DNA from 2 places in the Pseudomonas sp. NPDC087690 genome. Region 1 is predicted to be linked to the other one. Evidence: predicted binding sites of a transcription regulator. Region 1 holds the regulator's gene; the other holds the start of a gene.

Region 1 (4,512 bases):
CGACCAGTTCGACCGCGTGTTTTTTCAGGGTCGACTCGAAATCGCCCTGTGAAGATTCGTTATGCTCCATAGCTCCCCCGCGCGTTCATCAGCCGATGCGTTCGAAAATCTTCTCGATTTTGTCTTTCAACGCCTGAGCCGTGAAAGGTTTGACTACGTAGCCGTTCACACCGGCCTGAGCGGCTTCGATGATCTGCTCGCGCTTGGCTTCAGCCGTCACCATCAGTACCGGCAGGTGCTTGAGCTTTTCATCGGCACGCACGTGGCGCAGCAGGTCGATACCGGTCATGCCCGGCATGTTCCAGTCCGTTACCAGAAAGTCGATGCTTCCGCTGTTGAGCACCGGGATGGCGGTAGTGCCATCGTCGGCCTCGACGGTGTTGGTGAACCCAAGATCACGCAGCAGGTTCTTGATGATCCGCCGCATCGTTGAGAAGTCATCAACGATGAGGATTTTCATGTCTTTGTTCAATTCGACCTCCAAGCAGTCTTAAACGCGCCCAGCACCTGGACGCGCCACTTCAATCAATCGGCGCAGCACTCAAAGACTGTCTGGAGCACAACAGAGCAAGACCGGTGCCGTTCATCACCGCACCAGCCTCGTTCGCAGTGTCCCCACACTGCCTTCAGCGCGCTCGCCACTCCCCCAAACGCCCCCGCAAACGGGCCGCGCACTGGCTGTGTAACTGGCTGACCCGCGATTCACTGACGCCAAGGACTTCACCGATTTCCTTGAGGTTCAGCTCTTCGTCGTAGTACAGCGCCAACACCAGTCGCTCACGCTCCGGCAAATTGGCAATCGCGTCCGCCAGCGCTGCCTGGAAGCGTTCATCCTCCAGATCGCGCGACGGCTCAAGATGAGCACTGGCGCCATCCTCGTGCAGCCCTTCGTGTTCGCCGTCCTGCAACAGGTCGTCGAAACTGAACAGGCGGCTGCCCAAGGTGTCATTCAAAATCCCGTAGTAATCGTCGAGACTCAATTGGAGTTCGGCTGCAACCTCGTGATCTTTAGCGTCACGGCCGGTTTTAGCTTCAATTGAGCGAATTGCGTCACTGACCATACGGGTATTGCGGTGAACCGAGCGTGGCGCCCAGTCCCCTTTGCGCACTTCGTCGAGCATCGCGCCGCGGATTCGAATGCCCGCGTACGTTTCGAAACTGGCGCCTTTGCTGGCGTCATACTTGGTCGAGACTTCGAGCAGGCCGATCATCCCGGCCTGGATCAGGTCTTCGACCTGCACACTCGCCGGCAACCGCGCCAGCAAGTGATAGGCAATGCGTTTGACCAGTGGCGCGTAACGCTCGATCAGCTCGTACTGAGCGTCGCGTGCCGACTTCTTGTAGTAATTCATACCGCTAGCGGTCATAACACGGGCCCTGCCGTTTGCTGCACGAGACGCTCGACGAAAAATTCAAGGTGGCCGCGCGGGTTGGCGGGCAGCGGCCAGGTGTCGACCTTCTGTGCAATGGCCTTGAACGCCAGCGCGCACTTGGAGCGCGGGAAGGCTTCGTAGACTGCACGCTGCTTCTGCACCGCTTTGCGTACGCTTTCGTCGTAAGGCACGGCGCCGACGTATTGTAGAGCGACGTCGAGGAAACGATCCGTGACCTTGGTCAACTTGGCGAACAGGTTGCGCCCTTCCTGCGGGCTCTGCGCCATGTTGGCGAGCACGCGGAAGCGGTTCATGCCGTAGTCGCGGTTGAGCAACTTGATCAGCGCGTAGGCGTCCGTGATCGAAGTCGGCTCGTCGCAGACCACCAGCAACACTTCCTGCGCTGCGCGCACGAAACTGACTACCGAGTCACCAATACCCGCAGCGGTGTCGATCACCAGTACGTCGAGATTGTCGCCGATGTCGCTGAACGCCTGAATCAGACCGGCATGTTGCGCCGGGCTCAGGTGGACCATGCTCTGCGTGCCGGACGCGGCCGGGACGATGCGAATGCCGCCGGGGCCTTGCAACAGGACGTCGCGTAGCTCGCAGCGGCCTTCGATGACGTCAGCCAGCGTGCGTTTAGGGGTCAGACCCAACAAAACGTCGACGTTCGCCAGTCCCAGGTCGGCGTCCAGCAGCATGACCCGACGGCCAAGCTCTGCCAGCGCCAGGGACAAGTTCACTGACACGTTAGTCTTGCCGACGCCACCTTTGCCGCCGGTCACCGCGATCACCTGTACGGGATGCATGCTGCCCATGTTATTTCTTTACCTTGTCTTGCATAGACGGAGGCCACATTACTGGCTGCGCGTTCACAACCGGAACAATGCATGGCAGACCATCGATGTAGGTACAAAAACTGTTCATGAATACCTCAGCCTACCTGCTTGGTCGGGCTGTGATAGATATCAGCGAACATGTCAGCCATGGCTTCTTCGCTGGGTTCTTCCTGCATTTGCACGCTGACGGCGCGGCTGACCAGTTGATGACGGCGCGGCAGATGCAAATCATCCGGAATCCGTGGGCCATCGGTCAGGTACGCGACCGGCAATTCATGACTGATCGCCAGGCTCAACACTTCGCCCAGGCTTGCCGTTTCATCCAGTTTAGTCAGGATGCAGCCAGCTAGCCCACAACGCTTGTAACTGTGATAAGCGGCCGTTAGAACCTGTTTCTGGCTGGTGGTTGCCAAGACCAGATAATTTTTTGAGCGAATGCCACGACCGGCGAGGCTTTCGAGTTGCATGCGCAAGGCCGGATCGCTGGCTTGCAGGCCGGCAGTATCGATCAATACCACGCGTTTTCGCAGCAATGGATCCAGTGCCTGCACCAGCGACTGGCCCGGATCGACGTGAGTCACCGGCACATTGAGAATACGGCCCAGCGTCTTCAGTTGTTCCTGCGCGCCAATACGGAAGCTGTCCATGCTCACCAGCGCGACATTCTGCGCGCCGTACTTGAGCACATAACGCGCAGCCAGTTTGGCCAGCGTGGTGGTCTTGCCCATGCCGGCAGGGCCGACCATCGCAATCACACCGCCCTCTTCCAGCGGCTCGACTTCCGGTACGGCAATCATCCGCGCCAGGTGCGCAAGCAACATGCGCCAGGCCTGACGCGGTTCTTCGATATCGGTGATCATCGCCAGCAGATCGCGCGACAACGGCCCGGACAGACCGATACGTTGCAGACGGCGATACAGGTTGGCTTGCGCCGGACGGCTGCCTTGCAGCTGATTCCAGGCCAGGGTGCCGAGCTGAACTTCCATCAGCTCGCGCAGGCTGTTCAATTCAAAGCGCATCGAATCCAGTGCACGCGGATCCACGCCGCCGGAGGACTGCGCAGGCGCAGGCGCCGGGCGCGCCGGAGCGGCGTAGGTCGGCTCGCTCAGCGGTTCGGCAGCGGTCAGTGGCAGGCCAGCCGTCAACGGCAGCCCGGCAAAGATCTGGCGATTGCTATTGCCGTCGGCTTCGCCACGCAGGCTCAACTCGGCCTGGGCGGTGACGATGCGCGACTGGGTCTTGCGCAGCTCGTCTTCGAGTTCCATGTTCGGAACCCGTGGCGCCAGCGCCGACAGTTTGTAATCCAGTGCCGCCGTCAGCTCGACACCGCCGGCAATGCGGCGATTGCCAATGATGGCGGCATCAGCGCCCAGCTCATCACGAACCAGCTTCATGGCCTGACGCATATCGGCGGCAAAGAAACGCTTAACTTGCATAAACCACTACCTCAGCCGTTGGGCCCTACTGTCGCAACGATGGTCACTTGCTTGTTGTCCGGTATTTCCTGGTAGGCCAGCACATGCAATCCAGGGACTGCGAGGCGGCCAAAGCGCGAGAGCATCGCGCGCACCGGGCCTGCTACCAACAGGATAACCGGCTGACCTTGCATTTCCTGACGCTGCGCCGCTTCGATGAGCGAACGCTGCAGCTTCTCGGCCATGCTTGGCTCCAGCAGAACGCCCTCTTCCGAGCCTTGTCCTGCCTTCTGCAGACTATTGAGCAATATTTGTTCCAACCTTGGCTCCAAGGTGATCACAGGCAGCTCCGACTCAGTGCCTACAATGCTTTGGACGATGGCGCGGGATACGCCGACCCGCACCGCAGCCACCAACGCGGCAGTATCTTGACTCTTGGCGGCGTTGTTGGCGATGGCTTCGGCGATGCTGCGGATGTCGCGCACCGGCACGTGTTCAGCGAGCAACGCTTGCAGCACTTTGAGCAACTGCGACAACGTGACCACGCCCGGCACCAGCTCTTCTGCCAGTTTCGGCGAGCTTTTGGCCAGCAATTGCATGAGTTGCTGCACTTCCTCGTGGCCGATCAGCTCACTGGAGTGCTTGTACAGAATCTGGTTCAAGTGCGTGGCAACCACGGTGCTGGCGTCAACCACCGTGTAACCGAGGGATTGTGCCTGGGCGCGCTGGCTGATTTCGATCCACACCGCTTCCAGACCGAAAGCCGGATCTTTGGCGTTGATACCGTTGAGCGTGCCGTAGACCTGGCCCGGGTTGATCGCCAGTTCGCGATCCGGGTAGATCTCGGCTTCGGCGAGGATCACCCCCATCAGGGTCAGGCGA
Region 2 (4,512 bases), on a different contig from region 1:
CTTCCACCGCGTAGGTGCCGCCGATTGGCAGGCCGAGGCGCCACAGCTCTTTCAGGTACTGCCGGTTCGGCCGTGACAGGCCCGCGCGCAGCGGATAAGCGTCATACGCCGGGTGCCGGCGGATGTGCCACGCCAACGCGAGTGCCATGCAATTGGCGACGATCGCCGTGACCAGTCCGATGCCCGTCAGACCCATTTTCGGCAGACCGAACATGCCGGTGATCAGCGCGTAATTGAGCAGGAAGTTGGCCACCGTGCCGGCCAGGCTGATAACCATCACCGGCGTCGCCCGGCCAATCGCACTGGTGAAGCCGCGCAAAGCCATGAAACTCAGATAGCCAGGCAGGGCAAAGGGCAGGGCGATGAGGAATTGCCCGGCGGCGTTGACGTTGGTTTCGGTCTGGCCGAACAGCAGCAACACCGGTTTCAGGTTCCACAGCAGCAACCCGGCGCCCAACGCCATCAGCCACGCTAGCCACAAACCGGCTTGGGTCAGCCGCGCTGCACCAATGATGTCGCCGGCGCCCTTGCGAATCGCCACCAGCGTGCCGACAGCCGCAATCACGCCAATGCAGAAAATCGACACAAATGAATAGCTCGCCGCACCGAGACCGCCACCGGCCAACGCTTCCGGGCTGAGGCGCGCCATCATCAGGGTGTCAGTCAGCACCATCAGCATGTGCGCCAACTGTGAAGCGATCAACGGCCCTGCCAGCCGCAGAATGGCCCAGAGTTCGGTACGCACAGGATGCTGCATGGTCATCACCAGTCGATTTCAGAGGAAGCAGGAGAGCGTCGATTCTCGGCGTTTGGCATTTATTGCACAAAGGGATAAAAAGGATGAGTCGCATGAGTAATACTCATCCTGAGTAGAAACTGTCCATTTCGCTGTATCCCGCTGCAGGAGCCTTGTGCATGTCCCGTCGACTTCCTCCGTTGTATGCCCTGCGTGCATTCGAAGCCGCCGCGCGGCACAGCTCGTTCACGCGTGCGGCCGAGGAGTTGTCGATCACCCAGAGTGCGGTGAGTCGGCACATTCGCACGCTCGAAGATCACTTTGCCTGCAAGCTGTTTCACCGCAGCGGTCGCCATTTGCAGCTCACCGAGTCGGCCCGGTTGCTGTTGCCGGGCATCCGTGAAGGCTTCGCAGCCCTGGAGCGGGCCTGTAATACCTTGCGCGCTGAAGATGACATCCTGCGCATGAAAGCGCCGTCGACCCTGACCATGCGTTGGTTGCTGGCGCGACTCAGTCGTTTCCGTCACCTGCAACCAGGCAACGAAGTGCAACTGACCAGCGCCTGGATGGATGTCGATTCGGTGGACTTCAACGATGAGCCGTTCGATTGCGCGGTGCTGCTGAGTGACGGGCATTTTCCACCCGACTGGGAGGCCAGCCTGTTATTTCCTGAAGAGCTGATCCCGGTGGGTGCGCCGAACCTGCTCAATGATCAGCCGTGGGATCTGGCCCGGCTGGCGTCCACCGAATTGCTCCATCCGACCCCGGATCGTCGTGACTGGCGCAGTTGGCTGGAGCACATGGGGCTGTCCGATCAGGTTTCACTCAAGGGCGGCCAGGTGTTCGATACCCTCGAGCTGGGCATGATCGCAGCGGCGCGCGGCTACGGTGTGTCGATGGGCGATCTGTTGATGGTTGCCGAGGATGTCGCGCAAGGACGCCTGAGTCTGCCGTGGCCGACGGCGATCGCCAGCGGACTGAATTATTACCTGGTGTGGCCAAAGACCCGTCCGGGAGGTGAACGTTTGCGCCGTCTAAGCGACTTCCTGCAAGGCGAAGTCCGCGCCATGGAGCTGCCGGCGGTTACGCGCTTGAGCTGAAACGTTCGAGCCGCCACAATGCCGGCCTTACGCCATACCCTCGCAATGCGCTCAAGTATTCGGCTTTGCCGCCGACTACGAGCAGATGGAACCGTCGTGCCGGTTTCATGAGGTCACCCCCATTATTAAAAAATTTCCGAGCATTGGCTGCGATCAGGGAGGATCCGGTAGCTCGGCCAGGAGCTGTCCATGTCTCAACCTCGCGCTCGGATCGCCTCGCAGCTGGGCCTCGCGCTCGCTGTGATACTGGCGATAGTCATCAGTGGCAGTACGGTGTTCGCCCTGCGTTCGCTGGACTCGGCCAACCTCGCCACCCGTGAAGAACATCTGGCCAGTGAGGCGCGGCTGCTGGCCGACCAACTGAGCACCTTTCACGGCACGCTGCGTGAAAGCACCCAGCGCTTGAGCGGGTTGTTCGAGAAGCGCTTCAGCGCGGGCTTGAGCATTCACCCAAGTGAGCCGGTGACAGTCGCCGGCACGCAGACCCCGGGCCTGCATCTGGGCAGCGAAGTGCTGAACAACAACTTCAAGGAAGTCGACGAGTTCAAGCAGATGACGGCCGGTGTCGCCACGCTGTTCGTACGCAGTGGTGAAGACTTTGTGCGGGTCAGCACCTCGCTGACCAAACAGGATGGCACCCGCGCCATCGGCACCTTGCTTGACCACGCTCACCCGGCGTACGCGAAGTTGATGGCGGGGCAGAGCTATGTTGGCCGTGCGTTGCTGTTCGATCGTTCCTACATGACCCAATACACCCCGGTGCGCGATGGCAGCGGCAAGGTGATTGCGGTGCTGTTCGTTGGTTTCGATTACACCGACGCGCAGAACGCCCAGTTCGACAACCTCAAGCGTTTCCGCATCGGGCAGACCGGTTCGCTGGCGCTGCTCGATGAGCAGAGCAAATGGCTGGTTGCACCGGCAGGTGTACAGGCGCTTGATCAAGCGATTCCAGTGATCAAGGATCTGGCGAAATCGCCGGGCAAAGGTCAGTTCTGGGGTGACAAGTCCGAGGATTTCTACAGTGTAGCGGTGCCGTTCGACGGTGGCCCGTGGTCGGTGGTGGCGAGCATGCCGAAAGCCGAGATTCGCGCGGTGACCTGGAGCGTCGGTACGCAACTGGCCATTGGCAGCTTGCTGGCGATGTTGCTGGCGGTCGGTTCGGTGGTCTGGTTGCTGCGCAGCAAGCTGGCGCCACTGAGCGATCTGGTACGTCAGGCCGAAGCCTTGGGTGCCGGTGATCTGAGCGTGCGCCTGAACGTGTCGAGCAATGACGAGATCGGTCAGCTGTCCCGCGCGTTCAACCAGATGAGCCAAGCCTTGTCGACGATGGTCGAGCACATCCGTCGCTCGTCGGAAGAGGTCAACAGCCGTGCTCAAGCCTTGTCCGGTTTGTCCGGCGGTGCCTACGAAGGCATGGAGCAGCAGTCTGGCGAAATCACCAGCATGGCCGGTGCGGTGGAAGAGTTCAGCGCGACCTCGCTGAACATTGCCGACAACATGGGCGCGACCCAGCGTCTGGCGCAGGAAAACGCCCAGCAGACGCAGATTGGTCGCAGTTCGATGGAAGAGGCATCGTCCTCTCTGGAGCAAATCGCTGGCGCGCTGAACAGCACCGCCACGGTGATCAACACCCTCGGCCAGCGGTCGCAGGAAATCGGCGGTATCGTCGGGGTTATCACCTCGATTGCCGAGCAGACCAACCTGCTGGCGCTCAACGCTGCGATTGAAGCGGCACGTGCCGGTGAACAAGGTCGCGGCTTCGCTGTGGTGGCCGATGAAGTGCGCAGCCTGGCTTCGCGTACCCGTCAGGCGACCGATGAAATTTCCAGCATGATTCACAGCATCCAGCAGGAAACCGGCAACGCGATCAGCACCATGGAGCAGGGCAATGTGCTGATGCAGGAAGGTCTGTCGCGTAACGCCAATGTTGCCTCGGCGCTGGCACGCATCGATGAGCAGAGCCGCTCGGCGGGTCAGCAGTTTGCCGCGATCACTACGGCGACCCAGGAACAGAGCAGCACCGCGACGTTGCTCAGCAGCAACTTGCAGAGCATTGCCTTGGCGAACAGTGAGCAGCGTGAGGTGGTGTCGAACCTTGCAGTCACCGCCAAAGAGCTGGAGAAGTTGGCGGCGGATCTGCGTTCCGAGGTTGATCGTTTCCGTTGATGCGCCGATGCCCTTGTAGGAGCTGACGAGTGCAACGAGGCTGCGATCTTTTGATTCTGAAAAGCAAGATCAAAAGATCGCAGCGTGCCGCAGCTCCTACACGCTGTCAGTTACATTTGGCGTTGCTCGAAACTTCCTTGCTCGCCAGTTTCAACTGCTTGGCCAGTTCGGCCGCGTTGGTGCTTGAGTAAACCCGGCCTCCGGTGTTTTTCGCAATGCACTGCGAAGGTCCGCCAGCGCCGATGTTCACCACGTTGACTCGCAACCGCGGCTGCTCTTGGGCAATGCGTCGGGACACTGCGCAGACGTCTTTCTGGCAACCGTCCTCACCGTCGACAAACATTACGATCACCGCGTCATTGTTGCGCCCGTCCACGGTGCTCGCCGCTTTGGCCAGGCTATCGGCCAACGGTGTGCCTTCGTTGGGCACCAGGCCACGGATCCCGTTGATCAGGCGCTGACGATCGCCGAATTTGAACACCCCTTGGTCCGGCGTGCTTTCGCAACCGG

What was found. The regulator FliA, encoded in region 1, starts transcription of late flagellar genes. The targets are predictions, from matches to a motif close to CTAAAGTTTNNNNNNNNNNNGCCGNTAA.
Region 2: a site for FliA is predicted at 1,887-1,914, ahead of ACIPIZ_RS14435 (methyl-accepting chemotaxis protein). Genes of this name have one in related genera too.

Annotation. Positions count from the first base shown of each region.
Region 1 is NZ_JBIUVX010000041.1:7,100-11,611, reverse strand. It holds gene ACIPIZ_RS25040 (protein phosphatase CheZ) at 1-70, opposite strand, end outside; gene ACIPIZ_RS25035 (chemotaxis response regulator CheY) at 89-460, opposite strand; gene fliA (RNA polymerase sigma factor FliA) at 627-1,367, opposite strand; gene fleN (flagellar synthesis regulator FleN) at 1,364-2,194, opposite strand; gene flhF (flagellar biosynthesis protein FlhF) at 2,311-3,651, opposite strand; gene flhA (flagellar biosynthesis protein FlhA) at 3,663-4,512, opposite strand, start outside.
Region 2 is NZ_JBIUVX010000011.1:111,549-116,060, reverse strand. It holds gene ACIPIZ_RS14445 (NorM family multidrug efflux MATE transporter) at 1-757, opposite strand, end outside; gene ACIPIZ_RS14440 (LysR substrate-binding domain-containing protein) at 916-1,836, shown strand; gene ACIPIZ_RS14435 (methyl-accepting chemotaxis protein) at 2,026-4,002, shown strand; gene ACIPIZ_RS14430 (VWA domain-containing protein) at 4,109-4,512, opposite strand, start outside.